One region of the Alteromonas sp. AO-Serp genome, then DNA from elsewhere that is predicted to be linked to it. Evidence: predicted binding sites of a transcription regulator. Region 1 holds the regulator's gene; the other holds the start of a gene.
What was found. The regulator FliA, encoded in region 1, starts transcription of late flagellar genes. The targets are predictions, from matches to a motif close to CTAAAGNTNNNNNNNNNNNNGCCGATA.
Positions count from the first base shown of each region.

Region 2: QVA83_RS18065 (flagellar protein MotY) is a predicted target of FliA. The motif match lies at 6,394-6,420, and genes of this name have one in related genera.

Region 1 covers NZ_JAFLMX010000002.1:60,861-70,323, reverse strand. The annotation lists gene QVA83_RS00415 (protein-glutamate methylesterase/protein-glutamine glutaminase) at 1-453, opposite strand, end outside; gene QVA83_RS00410 (chemotaxis protein CheA) at 482-2,716, opposite strand; gene QVA83_RS00405 (protein phosphatase CheZ) at 2,729-3,484, opposite strand; gene cheY (chemotaxis response regulator CheY) at 3,519-3,902, opposite strand; gene QVA83_RS00395 (RNA polymerase sigma factor FliA) at 3,939-4,670, opposite strand; gene QVA83_RS00390 (MinD/ParA family protein) at 4,667-5,533, opposite strand; gene flhF (flagellar biosynthesis GTPase FlhF) at 5,539-6,948, opposite strand; gene flhA (flagellar biosynthesis protein FlhA) at 6,978-9,077, opposite strand; gene QVA83_RS00375 (L,D-transpeptidase family protein) at 9,320-9,463, shown strand, end outside.
Region 2 covers NZ_JAFLMX010000274.1:16,825-26,287, reverse strand. The annotation lists gene QVA83_RS18090 (FecR family protein) at 1-1,017, shown strand, start outside; gene QVA83_RS18085 (TonB-dependent receptor domain-containing protein) at 1,237-4,170, shown strand; gene QVA83_RS18080 (bacterioferritin-associated ferredoxin) at 4,432-4,626, opposite strand; gene QVA83_RS18075 (peroxiredoxin) at 4,902-5,507, shown strand; gene rnt (ribonuclease T) at 5,581-6,216, opposite strand; gene QVA83_RS18065 (flagellar protein MotY) at 6,558-7,430, shown strand; gene glpQ (glycerophosphodiester phosphodiesterase) at 7,468-8,664, opposite strand; gene gloA (lactoylglutathione lyase) at 8,788-9,183, opposite strand; gene QVA83_RS18050 (SDR family oxidoreductase) at 9,450-9,463, opposite strand, start outside.

The DNA of each region.
Region 1 (9,463 bases):
ATCAGGAAGCTTTCTTGCCTCTGTAGAGCGAAACGACGGACGCTTAAGACCAATACCACGACGCGCTATTAAGCGTACTTTTGTACACAACAAGCGCGATGCGTCTTTTCTGTCCTGCGCGATATCTTCAAATTTCTTAGGTAAGAAATCGAGCGCGCCCGCTTCTAACGCATCTAATGTCGCTTGCGCACCATGATGCGTAAGCGAAGAAAACATAAGAATAGGTGTAGGCCGTTTGTCCATTATGGCCTTTACAGCTGAAATGCCGTCCATGACAGGCATTTCAACATCCATCGTTATCACATCCGGCTTAAGCGCTTCTGCTTTTTCAAGTGCATCGCGCCCATTTCTCGCTTCCCCAACAACTTCAAGTTCCCTATCGCCATCGAGTATTTCTTTTACTCGACGACGATAAAAAGTCGAGTCGTCCACGACAAGGACTTTAAAGACCATGGATTATTATTCCTGTTAATTCATCGCCTTACTTGATGGGTTTACGCGCATACCGTTTAAGCAGGCTCGGAATATCTAAAATTAGTGCAATTCCACCGTCTGATGTAATCGTGGCTCCCGCCATACCAGGCGTGCCTTGCAATAATGCATCAAGAGGTTTAATAACCACTTCTTCTTGGCCTATTAGCGCGTCTACTACGAATCCTACTTGTTGTGTACCAATTTGCACTACAACAACGTGTCCCTTTTCTCTATCGATGTTTTTGGGACCTCGAATCAACCATTCACCAAGGAAGAACAACGGAATTGCTTTTGAACGAACTATCATTGTTAGCTGGCCATCGACCGTGTTGGTCTTTTTGATGTCCATATTTATTATTTCGTTCACCGCACCTAATGGTAACGCAAAGGTTTGTTTTCCTACAACAATCATTAGCGTCGGAAGAATGGCTAGCGTTAGCGGAACTTTGATATCCAGTCGCGTGCCTTTTCCTAGCTGTGAATCTATGTTCACGGTGCCGTTAAGTTGGTTAATTTTGGTCTTAACCACGTCCATGCCCACACCGCGACCAGAAATATCACTAATTTCTGTTTTGGTTGAGAACCCTGGCGCGAATATCAAGTTAAACGCTTCAACATCCGACATACGTGCAGCTGCGTCTGCGTCTAGTACACCGCGACTAATAGCAATTTCTTTAAGCTTTTCAGGATCCATTCCTTTACCATCATCTTCGATGGTTAGAAGAATATGATCGCCTTCTTGAGATGCCGATAGCTGAACCGTACCCATGCGCGGTTTACCCGCTGCAGCACGGTCATCAGGCATTTCAATACCATGGTCGACGGAGTTTCTCACCAAATGCACAAGTGGATCGGCCAGTGCTTCAACCAGGTTTTTGTCTAAATCAGTTTCCTCACCCACAAGCTCAAGGGTTATTTCTTTCTTCAAGCTTCTAGCGAGGTCTCGAACAACGCGAGGGAAACGACCAAACACCTTCTTGATAGGTTGCATGCGGGTTTTCATTACCGCACCTTGCAAGTCGCCCGTTACCACATCTAAGTTGGCAATGGCTTTGGACATGCTTTCGTCGTTACTGTTGATACCCAAGCTTATTAGCCTGTTTCTCACTAGTACAAGCTCGCCCACCATGTTCATAATTTGGTCAAGGCGCTTGGTATCTACACGTACTGTAGTCTCAGCAGGAGGCGCAGCTGGTGCCGCCTTCTTCTCATCTTTTTTAGGCGCTGCTTTTGGTGCAGCAGGTGCGCTTGCTTTAGCTGGCGCTGCGGCGCTAGGAGCAGGCGTCGATTTTGGCGCAGCTGGCGCTGCTTGTTTCGCTTTTTGAACCGCTTCTGTTGCTGCCTTATCTACAGGAGGCTCTGGCGCCTTTGAAACGGCTCCCTGCTTGGTAGGCCCTTGCCCTGAGCCATGTAGTTGGTCAAGCAGTGCTTCAAATTCGTCATCGGTGATTTCTTCATCATCAGCTGCACTCGGCGTAACTGGTGCTGGAGCTGGTGTATTTGCCGTTGGCGCAGCTTCTTCACCACCAAACTTGCCTTTGCCGTGTAAATCATCAAGCAACGCTTCAAATTCTTCGTCGGTGATATCGTCGTTATCACTAGCGGCAGCAGGTGCAGCAGCCTTTGCAGGTTCGCTTTTAGCCGCTGAGGACTGTCCTGGTGCCCCAGAGCCATGAAGCTCATCAAGCAGCGCTTCAAACTCATCTTCAGTGATTCCGTCAATACCGCCGCTATCACCAGAACTTGGTGCCTGTGCAGTAGGCTCTTCAACAACTAATTCTGGCTCTTCAATCGCGGGCTCAGGTTCTGACACCGGCGCGCTTTGTTCACCAAAAATATTCTCATCTGGAGATTCCGGGCGACTTAGTTTGTGTAACAAGTCGACTAGGTGTGCATCTGCTGGCTCTAATGGATCCCGAGCTTTCACTCGTTCAAACATTTCAACCACCACATCTGTGGCTTGCAGAATAATATCCATCAGTTCAGGGGTTAGTGTTCGTTGACCGTTACGCATTACGTCAAAGACGTTTTCCGCACCGTGACAAATTTCTACTAACTCAGTAAGAGACAGGAACCCTGCTCCCCCTTTAACTGTGTGATAACCACGGAAAATTGCATTCAGCAAATCCGCATCTTCAGGATTGTTCTCAAGATCAACGAGCTGTTCTTGTAATTGTTCAAGTATCTCTCCAGCCTCAACTAGAAAGTCCTGTAATATATCCTCGTCAACATCAAACGACATGCGCCCGCTCCCCTAAAAACCTAAGCTAGACAGAAGATCATCTACATCATCTTGGCCTGACACGACGTCGTCGCGCTTATCGGCATCAATGATAGGGCCTTCTGCCTCTACACCATCAACCTTATCGGCCTTAACGCTAGATGGTTTAGTTTGTTCTGCACCGTCGCGTTCACCAAACATGGTAAGCATGTTAACTAAGCTGTCTTCCACTTCTTTAACCAAGTCGATAACGCGGCGAATAACCTGACCAGTTAAGTCTTGATAACCTTGAGCCATCAATACTTCTGTAAGTAACTGTGTAAGTTTAGCTGACTGTGCCGAACCTTCTTCCAACAATTCGTCTAAGTCTGCGCATAAAGCCTTGAATTCACCCAACTCTATTTGGCGATTCATCAGCTTCTTCCACTCAGGCATAACCTTTTCGATGCGCGCCGACAGCATTTCAGCTATAGGCATGCTCGCTTCAACGGCATCCATAGTAGTATTAGCAGCTTTTTCAGTTTCTTCAATTACGTAGGTTAGGCGGGATTGTGCATCGGGAATATCATCGGTCGCGAGATTTTTAATGCGGTCGTCTATTTGGAAATTATTCAGCGCGTCATGGAGCTGACGCGTCAGTTTCCCTACTTCGGCAAATAACTCAACGTTTTCTTTCATTGAGGCCGCTTCTAATAGGGCATTGGCTGAAGCGTTGTCACCCTCTTCAAGGTAGGTGACAAGCTGTTTTGCTTCTTCCAACGAAATTGGAACGTTTACATTCGTTGACATCCAGTAAACCTCATTTCTCTGGTGAGCGTCTGGATCAACCTAAACGTTCGAATATTTTATCTAATTTTTCTTTAAGTGTTGCTGCAGTGAACGGCTTAACAACGTAGCCATTAACACCTGCTTGCGCGGCGGCAACAATTTGCTCTTTCTTCGCTTCAGCAGTAACCATAAGTACTGGTAGGTGCTTGAGCTTGTCATCGGCTCTAATCGCGCGAAGCAAGTCAATACCCTGCATTCCAGGCATGTTCCAATCGGTAACTACGAAATCGAAATCACCTTGCTGCAACATAGGCAATGCAGTACTTCCGTCATCCGCTTCCTGGATGTTGGAAAAACCCAAATCTTTAAGTAGGTTTTTGATGATACGTCTCATGGTAGAAAAATCATCGACCACGAGAATTTTCATGCTTTTGTCCAAAATAGCCTCCAGTGAGGGGTTAATTGTTATTAATTTCTATTCTTCGTCAGCTTGCCACGACTTCATTCGTGATTTGAGTTTTAACATGGCCTGACTGTGAATTTGACTGACTCTCGATTCACTTACATCAAGAACCTCACCAATTTCTCTTAGGTTCAGCTCTTCATCATAATACAGCGAAAGTACAATCGCTTCTCTTTCAGGTAATGTCGTAATTGCATGGGCAAGCGCTTTTTGGAAAGCGCCTTGCATTAAATCTTCCAGTGGTGCGTCGCTACCTCGATTTTGCTCTGTCGAAATAACATCTTCTGACACACCTAAATCTTCAATACCTACCAGCTTTCCGGCATTTACTTCATTAAGCATTTGGTGATAGTCCTGCAAGCTTACATTAAGCTTATCAGCAATATCAGAATCTCTAGCATCGCGGCCTGTTTCGCTTTCTACTTGCGAAATTGCTTCAGTGATCGCTCGGCCATTTCGGTGAACTGAACGCGGTGTCCAATCCCCTTTGCGAATTTCATCTAGCATAGCACCGCGAATGCGAATACCGGCAAACGTTTCAAAGCTGGCTCCTTTTGAACCATCAAAGTTTCGAGCGGCTTCTAATAATCCAATCATGCCTGATTGAATTAAATCGTCTACAAGAACACTAGCCGGCAATCGCGCTATCAAGTGATGCGCTATACGCTTAACCAATGGCGCATGTCTTTCGACTAACTGCGCTTTATCGGTTTGTTGTTGATAAGCGGCTGCCTTGCTGTTCAACGCTGACTTCCTACGGCTTTTTCTGCAACTAATTGTTCAATGAAAAACTCTAAATGGCCACCTGGCTGCGCTGGAATAGGCCATGTTAAGGCTTTACTTGCCAACTGTGTTATTGCAACGGCTGCCGGTGAACCTGGGTAAGCATCGACAATGGCTGTCTGTTTACGCACTGCTTTACGAATGTTCTCGTCAAACGGTACTGTCGCCACTAATTCTAGTGCAACATCTAAAAAACGCCCTGTCACTTTGCTTAATTTACTAAATAGCTCTTGGCCTTCTCGCACGTCGCGCACCATATTAGCCACAACTTTGAAGCGGAAAACACCGTGCTCTCTATTCAGAATTTTTATCAATGCATAAGCATCTGTCAATGAAGTAGGCTCGTCACACACAACGACCATGATGTCTTGTGAGGCTTTTGAAAAGCTCAACACCATGTCTGAAATACCTGCCGCTGTATCAACGATAAGCACGTCAATCTGCGAGCGCAGCTCACTGAAGGCACGAATTAGGCCAGCGTGTTGCGTTGGCGACAATTCTGCCATCGACTGCGTGCCTGATGTGGCAGGGGCAATCTTTATTCCGTGCGGACCGGTCACTAGTACTTCATCAAGTGTACATTCGCCGGAAAGCACGTGGGATAAGTTTTTCTCAACACGCAAACCTAACATAACGTCTACGTTAGCAAGACCGAGGTCCGCATCGAGAACCATTACACGTTTACCTTGCTTCGCCATGGCGATAGCGGTGTTCAATGTAATGTTTGTTTTACCTACGCCACCTTTGCCACCGGTGACGGCGATTACTTTGATTAACCGTGATTGCTTCATTTTTCTTAAGCTACTCGCTTGGTCGTCAATCATACTGCTTATGCTGTTTTAATTGCGTTGTTACCACTAGTATGATTCAAACCGTACTTTTTATAAAGCTTTGCAGCAGCGGAAACCAAAGATTTCGCTTCTGCAATCTTAATGTCTTCAGGTACTTTTTGACCATCGGTGACATAACTAACCGGTAATTGGTATTCAACCGCTGCACTAAGCACCTCTCCTAAAGAGTAGCACTCATCTAACTTTGTGAAAATACAGCCACTTAGTTCAATATCATCATACGCTTGAATGATTCTCTGCAAAGCAGGATATTGCGTATTTGCTTGCGCTACCAAATATTTTTTAACATTTGGCATTTGTCCGTTATCAAACTGCTTAATTTGTTTAATTAATCGACTGTCTCTTTGACTAAATCCAGCCGTATCAATCAATACTAGTCGCTTATGACGAAGTTGGAATAATAAATCCGCAAGTTCTTCACTAGTCTGCGCTTTTCTCACCGTGCAGCCAATAATCTTTCCGTATGTCGCTAGCTGCTCATAGGCGGCAATTCTATACGTATCGATGGTAATCATCGCAACCGACTCTGCACCGTATTTTTGCGCATAGCGGGCAGCAAGTTTCGCAACGGTAGTTGTTTTACCGGTACCTGTTGGTCCTACTAATGCAACAGCACCTTGTGCGCTAAGTATATCGTTTCCTGTCACATTTATGCGATTAGCCAATAGGTTAAGAAGATATACCCATGCATCTCGTTCGTTGTAATGTGACGGCGTATAGCTAATAAGCTGTTTCGCTAACGCGTTGCTTAACCCCATATCGGTTAAACGGGTGATTAGATATTGATGAACAGGTTTTTGACGTTTGTTTTTAGCTTCCATCAAGTCGGCCACTTGATATTGCAATACATCGCGAAGAGACGCTAGCTCTTCCTTGATTTGAGCAAGCTCCGCTGACTGCGTCACAGCGGTATCATCCATACTCGACGCTTGATGCTCTGGGAAAGCGTTCTGACGAACTGGTTCATGAGAAGACTGCTGGGCTTCTACGTCGTCAATAAAGGCTTCTGAGAAGTCTAAGTGCGAAGCAATTTCATTGGCGTGCTTAGCATTCGCTGTCATTGGTTGGTTAGGTTGCGCGGGACTCGCCACGTCATTATTTCCACCGTGCTGCTTTTCTAGCAGTGCTTTAAGGCTATCAGGACCGTCGTCACCAATGATTTCGCTCAAGCTAGGCACTGCCTTTTGACCAGGTGTTTTTGCAGCGGCTTGTGGAGACGCTTTCGGCGTAAACAACTTCGCTTCAGGTTCTTTGTCGTAGGCTGCGACAAGCTCAATACCGTCAGCGACTTTGCGATTTGACATGATCACAGCGTCACTGCCCAATTCAGCTTTAACTTGGCTTAACGCCTCACGCATATCTTTGCCGAAGAAACGTCTAATTTTCATTGCAACCTCTCCAATCACCCAGTGTCAGATTATTGACCGACCGAACTGACTATTTTTATTTGTTTGTCGTCAGGCACTTCTTGGTAAGACAGAACATGAAGCCCAACAACCGAATATTTTAAGAAGCGAGACAGAACGGGTCGTAGCATGCCTGAGGTAAGGAGTACTGCAGGCTCTCCTTCTAACTCTTGCTGCTGACTGGCTTGCTGCAATGATTTTTGCAGCTTGTCTGCCAGGCCTGGTTCTATGCCAGCGCCATCTTCGCCACCTGCTTGAAGTGACTGGTGCAACATCTGTTCCAACTCTGGCGCCAAGGTTATGACAGGTATCTCTTTTGCACCTTGAGTAATTTCTTGGACAATTAAACGTTTAAGGGCAATACGCACTGCAGACACTAAAACATCGGGGTCTTGGCTGCGCGTGCCGTACTCACTGAGTGTTTGCACGATTGTACGCATATCGCGAATAGGCACGCCTTCAAACAATAAGGTTTGCAGTACTTTCACGACGGTGCTTAGCGGAAGAATGTCTGGTACTAATCCTTCAACCAGTTTCGGATGCTGCTTGGCAAGCATATCAAGAAGTTGTTGCGCTTCCTCGTGCCCTAATAATTGATATGCATTGTTAGAGAGTAATTGGCTTAAATGGGTCGCTACAACGGTCGCAGCGTCTACTACTGTGTACCCAAGGGTTTGTGCATGCTCCCGTTTATTGGGCTTAATCCATACTGCGTCTAAGCCGAACGCGGGGTCTTTAGTGGCACGCCCTTCTAATTTACCGAACACTTGCCCTGGATTAATAGCAAGTTCTTCATCGTGACTGATGATGGAATCGCCTATCGTTACGCCTAGCATAGCGATGGTGTAAGTGTTGGGCTCTAAATCCAAGTTATCGCGAATGTGGACAGGCGGAATAAGGAAACCCAGCTCTTGCGATAGTTTCTTACGTACGCCTTTAATGCGCGTCAACAACTCGCCACCTTGGGATTTATCGACAAGAGGAATTAAACGATAGCCCACTTCCAATCCGATGGTATCTACCTGCTGAACATCATCCCAGCCAAGCTCTTTCACTTCAGGTGCGACCGATTCATCTTTTACCACATTGTCTGGCACTTTGGGCTCTGCGGCCTTTCTCTTTTCTTGGACCGACTGCCAGTAAGCAAAGCCTGCAATCAAGAATGAGAACCCTAAGAATGCGATATGAGGCATCCCAGGAATGATACCCATCACAAATAGAACGCCCGAGGCTATATAAAGAGCTTGATTATTACCAAGCTGACCGCGGATTTCTTTGCCCATTTCCTGAGTCTCGTTTTCACGAGTAACGATAATGGCTGTAGCGACCGAAAGTAATAATGAAGGGATTTGCGCCACCAGACCATCACCTATGGTCAGTATCGTATAGATTTCTATGGCGTTACCGAATGAAAGACCGTGCTGAATCATGCCTATGAAAAGACCACCAACAATGTTGATTAGCATGATAAAAAGACCCGCTACCGCGTCACCTTTTACAAATTTTGAGGCACCGTCCATCGACCCGTAAAAGTCGGCCTCTGCAGTAATTTCTTCGCGGCGCTTGCGCGCTTGGTCCTGGTCAATATAACCAGCATTCAAGTCGGCATCGATTGCCATCTGCTTACCAGGCATAGCATCTAACGTAAAGCGAGCACTTACCTCTGAGATACGTCCTGCACCTGCGGTCACTACTTTAAAGTTGATAATAAGAAGAATGGCGAAAACAACAATACCTACGGCGTAGTTACCACCAATAACGACCGCACCAAAGGCTTCAATAACCTTACCTGCTGCATCGCCGCCTTCATGTCCGTAAAGTAAGACAACGCGAGTAGAAGCCACGTTAAGCGCTAGTCTCAAAACGGTAGCGATAAGTAACACCAAGGGGAAAATGCCGAAATCTACTGGACGCTGGGTAAGTACAGCCACCAAGATAATGACTAGCGACAACGCAATATTAAAGCTAAACAGCACGTCCAGTAAGAATGGCGGCATAGGCAATATAACCATGCCCATAATTGCCAAAAGGACGATGGGTGCGCCTAAACCACTGGTAAAATTTTGCAGCTGATTTTTATCGAATCGCTGAAGATAACCGGATAACTGCATGGCTTGGTGTCTCTCTATCAGAAAATTGACGCTTTATGTGAATCTTCTAGTGAGTTTTCAACTAACGTGCCAGCTTTGTGTTTTACGCAAAAGTTATCCAAATCTGAGCTGTAATCATGCGTGATTACTGTCTACAGTGACTTGTATAGGGCGATTAAGATTTTGTATCCGAGGGACATACGAACAGTTTATAATTACGTCACTATTCCTAGGGCCTACTCTTCGTTTTAAAAGGATTATTCATGGTAGTGCTACAAAACCGTGTTGCAACGTTTTGTTGGGTCAGCCTTGTCATCATGCTGACTTTTAGTCATGTAGCTCATGCATCTAAACAACCTAACTTACGACAGCGTGTGGAGAATTTGCTAGTTGATTCAGTGGAGATA
Region 2 (9,463 bases), on a different contig from region 1:
CAAGAGCAAGCATGCTTATGGATAAGCCGTCTCGATCGCGGCTTAAACAGTGACGAAAAGACGGAGCTAGATGCTTGGTTGTCGGAAAGTAATGCGCATCGTCAAGCTTTGCTCGACGCCGCTAGCTTGTGGGACGACATGTCGGTATTAAATGAATTGAGCGGTTTATTCCCGCAGCCAACCTCTCGTCAGTCGTCGAAAAAACGCAATATGCCTAAAGCAGCGGTTTGGGGCATTGCGGCCACATTTTTAGTGATGGCAATAGCTGTTGGGGTAGTGGTTCAGCGCACGTGGCTAAATAGCACCCCTGAATTCGCAGCGGTAACACAAAAGGTACAAACCGGTGTTGGCGAACAGAAAAACGTGACGCTAGCCGATGGCTCTAAACTTCATCTAAATACAAACTCTGTCGTTACCGTAGACTTCTCATCAACGGCGCGCAATATCGTTTTATTGAAAGGGGAGGCACACTTTGAAGTGGCTCACGACACGTCTCGCCCGTTCTCTGTGACTGCGGGCAACAACACCGTTACCGCTGTTGGAACTGCTTTTAATATGCAATATGTGGATGATAATGCGTTTGAGTTAGTGGTTACCGACGGAAAGGTATTGGTGAAAGATCGCTTTAAGGCTTCATCCTCAAATGAGTCGCTCTTCACGAAACGTCCTGTTGCTGAAGAAGGACTTCTCATGTTCGCAGGTGAAAAAGCCACAGTGCAAGGTAAAGTGGAAGCTCGTGAAAGCATGTCTCAAAATGACATTGATGACGATTTAGCGTGGCAACAAGGTATGATTGTATTTAAAGGTGAGCCGCTAGAGGCCGTATTAGCTGAGATTGGCCGCTATACACCCGTTCGCTTTAACATTTCGGACGAAAGTTTGCGCAAGCGACGTGTAGCGGGCTACTTTAAGGTAGGCGATATAGACGGTTTGTTGTCTGCACTTAAGAGCAGCTTTAACATCAACTACGAGAAAGTCACAGAAACAAGTATTGAGCTTAAGCTAGCGAAAAGTTAAATATTTCTGAAAGATAGGTGCTTTCTACTATTCGTAGTTGGCATCAATTTCTTTAATGTGACAATATAATTAAAATAATAAGCACATCGATTTTATATCTTGCAATACAGCAATTTTGCGATAAGCAGGCAAACCAAAAAGGCAATAGAAAAGCTGCATGCCCTCGCGTGTTCGGCCCAATGCCTTTCGCAAAAAAGAATGTGCAAATTCTCCCGTATCTTGTCCCTCTCGGCACTTCACATAGCGTCCGGCTTTTTTCTTTTCATAGCACCAGCGCCAACGCTTCATGCACAAACAGACAGCCCTTCGCAATCACCCGACCAAACCGAACCAAAATTGGGTGCTTACAGCTTTTCAATACCCGCACAAAATGCTAATGAAGCGCTAACCGAACTAGCTAAACAGGCAAATACCACATTGCTTTTTCCTTTTGATTTAGCAAAAAAAGTGAAAACAAACGCATTGGAAGGTACGTTCACACTGAATGAAGCGCTGGCACAGCTTCTTGAAGGAACAGAATTGGCGGTAGTGACTGATGAAAGCGGTGCGGTAAGTATTCGTTCTCGTTCATCGTTAGTGGCGAAGGAAACACAGACACAAGATACCGAAAAGAAAACAGACGAGGGAGGCAATGGACTTGAAAAAATTGCGGTCGTCGGTACTCGTAACTCGCCTCGAAGTGCTGTTGACTCACCAGTTCCTTTGGATGTGATTGGTTCTGAAACCCTTAACTCACAGGGAAATTCAGACGTGCTTTCTATGTTAAGCGTGATGGTTCCTTCGTTAAACGTAAACGATCAGCCCATCAATGATGCCAGTAGCCTGGTAAGGCCGGCGAACCTTAGAGGCATGTCCTCGGATCACACGCTTTTGCTGCTTAACGGAAAGCGACGCCATCGCTCTGCGGTAATCACGTTTTTAGGCGGAGGTTTATCTGACGGTGCACAAGGGCCTGATATATCGGTTATTCCTGCCTATGCGTTAAAGCAAGTCGAAGTATTGCGAGATGGTGCAGCAGCCCAGTATGGCTCAGACGCCATTGCAGGTGTGATTAACTTCGTACTTAAGGATGCGCGTGAAGGAGGGCATGTTGCGCTGAAAGTGGGCGGATACAGTGAAGGTGACGGCGAACTGTTTCAAGTGCAGTTGAATAAGGGCTTTGCTATTGGAGAAGACGGCTTTTTAAATGCAACGGCAGAGTATCGTCAGCAAAATGGCACGTCGCGCTCTGTACAGCGGATTGATGCGCAGAACTTGATTGACCAAGGGAATGTGTTCATCGCGTCACCGTCCCAAGTATGGGGAGCGCTTGATGTTAACGAAGATATTAAACTTGCGCTAAATGCGGGCGCAGACATTTCGTCTAAATCACAATTTTACAGCTTTGCCACTGCAGCAAGAAGAGAAATAAACGGTGGTTTTTACTTTCGAAATCCGCAAACCCGAGAAGGGGTGTTCAGCCGTACCGACCCAAATACAGGGGAAAGTCGTCTGATTGTAGCCGATCTCGATGGATTGGAAAGTGGAATTGCTTGCCCTTCTATAACCTTGTCCAGCAATAGTGTATTGCTGGACCCCACGTATCAACTTATTGCAGATAACACAACGGCGCTTGGTGCCAACTGTTTTGCTTTCAACGAGTGGTTCCCTGGCGGTTTCACACCAAAATTTGGGGGTACGATAACGGACGCTTCTGTTGCGATGGGCGTTAAACATGAGTTACCTAATGGCTGGGCGATGGATGCCAGTGCGACATTGGGCTACAGTGACATTGAGTACACCATCTCCAATACGGTTAATCCATCGTTAGGGCCACAAACGCCAACGTCGTTTTCGCCCGGTGGTGTGTCGCAAGTAGAGCGAACGCTTAACTTAGATTTTAACAAACTCATTCAAACTATTTTCGACGATCCGGTTAGCATTGCCGTGGGCTTAGAATGGCGCAAAGAAACCTATTTTCAAAAGTCCGGCGATGAAGCGTCATATATTGCAGGCCCTTTCGCTCTAGAGCCGCCACTTGGGTTGAACCAAGGCTTTTCCATCGGTTCCAACGGTTTTCCGGGGTATCAGCCTCAAAGTGCTGGGCACTGGAGCAGAAGCAATTGGGCTGTGTACGCCGATTTGGAATTTTATGTTACCGAAGCATGGCAGTTTGGCGTGGCCACTCGTGTAGAGCATTTCAGTGATTTCGGCTCGACATTCGATGGGAAATTGAGTACTCGCTATAAATTAAATGATATTTTTGCATTACGCGGATCTGTAAACACCGGTTTTAAGGCGCCAACAGTAGGGCAGAGTAATGTTATCAACGTAACAACCGCCTACGGTGTTAACGGTTTGGAAGACCAAGCAACGCTGCCTCCAACTGATCTTATCTCACTGCAACTAGGCGCAACTCCACTTACGCCTGAAGAATCGGTGAACTTTAGCCTCGGGCTTGTTATGCAGGCAAGCGAGAACTTTTTTGCGACGCTCGACTATTTCAATATTCGCCTTTCTGATCGCATTAGTACGACATCTGCAATCCCGTTAACCGACGACGACATTAGTGCGCTTATTGCCCAAGGGCGTCCAGATGCGGCGAAATATAATGCTGCAAAGTATTTTACAAATGACTTTGACACAAAAACTCAGGGTGTTGATTTAGTTGTTAACTACAATTTTGCGCTAGCTGATTGGTCAAATTCTTTACTTCTTGCCTTCAACTGGACAGACACACAAGTAGAGCGGGTTACGCTTTATCCTGCGCAAGTGGGGGACGAAATACGGCTTCTACCTAATCTAACACAGGCAAGAATTCGTATGCTGGAAGATAACTTGCCTGCTCATCGAGGCAGTATCACGCTCGAGCAATCGAAAGGAAATTGGGCATTTACTTGGCGACTTAACTATTACGGTGGGTTTTATGAAGACCATCTTGATGCGTCCGCAGGCATGGACATATACGGCAATGCGTTAACCACATTCGATGCCCAAGTTGCATGGAAAGTACTGCCTCAAACACAAGTTACCCTTGGCGCCCAAAATCTGTTTGATTCGCTGCCTAATGAAAACCCTTTTCAAGGTGAAGTTGGCGCACTCTACCCACCTACATCGCCTAGCGGTATCAATGGGGCTTTCTATTATGCAGGCATTGAGTACACCTTTAACTAGGGCATGCTTCAGCAAAGCTACGTAGTTAAATGGTGCGCTGCACTCATTGAAAGTAAGAAAATGAGCCTAGCTCTGAGTTTGAAAGGACAACAACCTATCGTTTTAGGTGACGATGTGAATGTTACTTAGGTAATTAAACTAGGATATGACTTAGGTCACTTAAAGGAATAATCGTGATAATAAATATGGTGTTTAAAGTCTAGCCAAGGATGCTAAGAGCGATGACATTGCATGTTAAGAATACGCGGGTTGGCTAATTGCCTAGCCAACGTCTTTGAATAGGGACTCATCGACGATAGTTTGGTCAATGATCTGTTGCGCCATGTTGATGCACTTACCGCATTGTGAGCCAAGCTCTAAATGTTGACGTAACTCTCGCATATTTCCCACACCGTTTTCTTCAACCGCTGCGCGAATGCTTTTATCAGTTACCCCATAGCACATGCAAACAAACATTAAACGTACTCCAAATGAATCTGTAAATGATAATAATTGTTATTCTTTGCTTTAGCAAGTGGATAATGACAAATTTAATACAAGGTAATTGAAGAAAGACTGAACAGTGTGGGGGGATGTTAAGCGGTTATTGGTATGATCAGTAAAAAAACTCGTTGTTTAATATTGTTATTTCCATATTCGTACCTATTTTCTTTGAAAGAAATTTCTTATCAAAGTGGTTACGCAACGTAATCACTTCTATTATTACAATCCAAATATAAATGGAGAGACTCATGAGTGTATTAGTTGGCCGTCCAGCACCTGACTTTACTGCAGCAGCGGTACTTGGTAGTGGTGAAATTGTTGACACTTTCACACTAAGTGAAGCAATCAAGGGCAAGAAAGCTGTTGTATTCTTCTACCCACTAGATTTTACGTTTGTTTGCCCGTCAGAGCTTATCGCCTTTGACAAGCGTTTCGACGAGTTCAAAAAGCGTGGTGTTGAAGTGATCGGTGTTTCAATCGACTCTCAGTTCTCACACAATGCGTGGAGAAACACTCCGGTAAATCAAGGTGGTATTGGTCCGGTTAAGTACACCCTTGTTGCTGACGTTAAGCACGACATCTGCCAGGCATACGATGTTGAGCACCCAGAAGATGGCGTTGCGTTCCGTGGTTCATTCCTAATCGACGAAGAAGGTATGGTACGTCATCAGGTAATCAATGACCTTCCACTTGGCCGTAACGTTGATGAAATGCTACGCATGGTTGATGCACTAGCATTCCACCAAGAGCATGGTGAAGTTTGCCCAGCGGGTTGGACTGAAGGTAAAGCTGGTATGGATGCGTCGCCTGAAGGTGTTGCTAAGTACCTATCTGAAGAAGCAGACAAGCTATAAGCTAAACTGTTTAAAGATTATAAAAAAACAGCGCCTTTTGGCGCTGTTTTTGTTTATATCAGTTTGAATAAAACTACTCTTTATTTTCTACAGGCCATCCGCCTAGCGCTTTATAGCGATTTACCATATAGCAAAATAGCTCGGTGGTCTTTTGGGCGTCATACAGCGCACTGTGCGCTTCACTTTGGTCAAATGCGATCCCCGCTGCACGGCATGCTTTTACCAAAACCGTTTGGCCTAAGACCAATCCAGCAAGGCTGGTGGTGTCAAATGAAACAAACGGATGGAACGGCGTGCGTTTTATATTGCAGCGTTCTATCGCGGCATTGACGAAACTCTGATCGAACGTTGCATTGTGAGCAACAATAACTGAACGTTGGCAGTCTGCATTTTTTTGCGCCTTGCGGATGCCTTTACATAAGTCCTTCATGGCTTCGCTTTCTTCAATAGCCCCTCGCAATGCACAATTAGGATCGATGCCATTAAATTCTAAGGCTGCTGGCTCTAGGTTAGCGCCCTCAAAGGGGTCAATGTGATAATGAAAAGTTTGATCAGGATGAAGTATACCGTTTTCATCCATTTTCACCGTTACCGCGGCTAATTCTAACAGGGCGTCAGTGCCTGCATTAAATCCGGCCGTTTCAACGTCGATAACAACGGGAAAGTAACCTCGAAAGCGCTGGGAGAGAAGGGGCGGGTTGGCAGACATAAACACTCTTGTAAGACTCGATTGCGTTAATTGGTTGGTGACTAAAATGCGTACCAACCTGCGAAGCATATTGCGTAAAAGAATTATCGCAAGGATACTCTCGAGTTGCCAGTTGCAATTTATAAACTGTTAAATCAGGGGGCTAGCAAAAGTACAAAACGCGAATGGTATTAAACGCTAAACTTTTCTACAATTTGGACGATAATCAAATTAAGCGTGAAAAAATCATTAGGCACATTTCTTCTTTTTGTGTGAGCTAATTTGATTCATTATGTTCGGTAATTTGTGCACGTAGTGTTGTCTTTTACCTGTGTTAGTCTGATTTTCGTTATGGTGTCGAAATGGTGTCGAAATTAAAATACATCGCTTTATTGGGGATGCTGGGGTCATTGTCTTCCCACGCTGCCATGCGGCAATATTCTGCAACCATAGAAAGCTCCAACTGGCGAATAGACAAAGACACCCGACTTCAGTGTACCTTGAACCACGAACTACCCGGTTATGGCGAAGCCATGTTCACGAGCTCAGCGTCGAAGCAGCTTAATATGGAATTTGAACTGGACATGTATTTGCTGCCAAGCAAATTTGATATGGCTGCTGTTTATTCTGTACCACCTAAATGGATGCCCGGCGTTGCGCCTAAAACCATTGCCGACATGTCTATTCGTAAACAGTACAATGGCGACCTTCCGCAGGATGCGGCTTGGACTATGTTGTCTGAATTAGAAAAAGGCTTTTGGCCCACAATCTATTACCAAGATTGGTATAACAAATACGACCAAGTGAGTGTGGCATTAAACGCTAGCAACTTCTCTGGTGTGTATCGTGAATTTGTGAAGTGTGTATCGAACTTATTGCCCTTCGGTTTTGATGACATTGCCTACACGGTATTGTCGTATCAAAACAACAGTACAGAGCTAACCAAATATTCGCAGAAGCGCTTAACCATGATAGGTGAATACTTAAAAGAAGACAGCGAGCTTGAGCTTGTGCTTCTTGATGGTTACACCGATAGCTACGGCGGTCGCTATAATAATGAACAGTTGTCTATTCGACGTGCTAACGAAGTAAAAAGCTATTTGACTACGCTAGGTGTACCTGAAGATCGAATTCAGTTGACAGGCCACGGTGAGAAACGCCATATTGCGCCAAACGATACGCGAGAAAGCCGCGCCCAAAACAGACGCGTGGTGGTGCGACTTTCAAAATCCTAGGCGCTAATTGTCGCGCCTACACTCGCTTTAAAATGCGTTAGTTTAATTTTTCTCGCCACCTTAATACCGGTACTAAATGATCGGTGAAAACACCGTCAGCACCTACCACCTTGTCTAAAACTTCCAAGACTTGTTCTGAACTCATACCTGCTGGTAGTGCATCATGTCGGTAGGTGTAGGGGTGGATTGTCAGGTTATTTTCGTGGGCGTAGGCAATCCATGCCGCGGCTTCTATTTTTCCCTGAGTCATCGCTTCATTATCGAGTAAGTGGCCTAACCAAGGGCCTATGCCATCGGCATACAACGCAACCTGCTGCATGCCTTCCTGAGTGCGCAGCCAGTTATAATCTGTGTCGCTTTCGCCCCAGTCGTTTTCGCCAATCAGCATCACAACTTTGCCTTTATAGCCCAGGGTTTCACGAACGCGCTTAACTTCGTTAAAATCAAAGCATTGCAGGTAGCTATTACCGCTCTCTCCACCAAACCCGTAAGCATTCAAAGCATCTACAACGATTTTACTGGCATCAACGCCTTCTTTAATGTGAAAGGCAGGGGACTTTACTTCAGGATAAACCCCGACAGACGTTCCAAATTGGCGATTTAGCTCGCTGATTAGCTCAAAGTGTTCATTTAACGTGGCCACTTTAAAATTAGCATGTGTGCCGCGGTACCTATCTTTAAAAACTTGCTTCCCGTCACTGTTAGCGCGCTCGTGTACCCGCAGTTGTCGCAGTTCTTCAAGAGTAAAATCACGCGCGTAATAGCGTCCGTCATCGCGGTGGCGTGCAGGAAACACATCTTCTACATTGGTGACCGTTTCTAAGTGGATGTCGTGTAGCACAACGGGTATGTCGTCTTTGGTGATAACAACATCTTGTTCAATAAAATCAGGGCCCAGAGAAAAGGCGAGGGTAGCTGCTTCAAGGGTATGCTCAGGTAAATAGCCCGACGCGCCGCGATGGGCTATCACGGTAAAGTGCGTTTCAACATTTTCTTTTGTGTCAGCGTGTGTTTGCGCATTCTCGTTATTTGCAGCCATGGCCGATAACGCACTGCCAGCAGCAACTGCACCAGCAAAAGCGACAAACAATGCTGGCAGAATAGTGGCCAGTTTTGCTTTTGGCTTACTGCGCAAGCTTATATTGTGCGCTGCTCGAGGTTTCCGACTTATCGCTGTTCTAGCTTGGCTTTTGTTTTTATCATTTTGCGAAAATAATAAGCGGTTACGTAGCATGTCGTGTCACTCCATGTGGTTTTTCATCGGTTTTTTCCAGTGCCGCACGTTTTCAAGTTGATAGTTTGGCGACTTAAGCGTTCAAATCGCTTCTGTATCTTCAGTTCTTGTTTTTGAACCATTTCATAGCGAAATGGATTTATTTTGTATGAGTTCTATTGCATACCCATCGGGGTCGCGAACAAAAGCAATAACTGTGGAGCCGCCTTTTACTGGCCCCGGTTTACGATATACATCAGCGCCGTTTGTTTCTAAGTTTTCACAAAACTGATAGATATCATCGACCTCAATCGCAATATGACCATACGCGTTACCTTTATCGTAGGTGTTGTCGCCCCAGTTATAGGTAAGTTCCAAGACGGTACTCTCGGTTTCATCGCCATATCCCACGAAAGCTAGCGTGTATTCATACTCTTTGTTTTCAGACTGGCGAAGAAGGCGCATGCCCATCAGTGAGGTATAAAAGTGAAGAGAGGCCTCTAAGTTTTCAACTCGAAGCATAGTGTGAAGCATTCGCATAAGAGATTCCTTTTTTGAGCCATCGGAATTACTCGATGGCACACTGCACCGTGATTGCGTGTTGGCCGTTACTTTTTGTACATATAAATACGATGGGTACTTTATTTGAGTAAACGCAAACAACACGCTTTTATGTTAATGAGGAAATGTTAACGCTTTAAGACAATATTACAATTCTAGTTAAACGTACTATACCTGCGGTAACACGCCGCGATTACGAACATTTTAAGTCTCGCTGAGTGGGTAATTATCTATGCGGACTGGTATTAATAGCCCCATA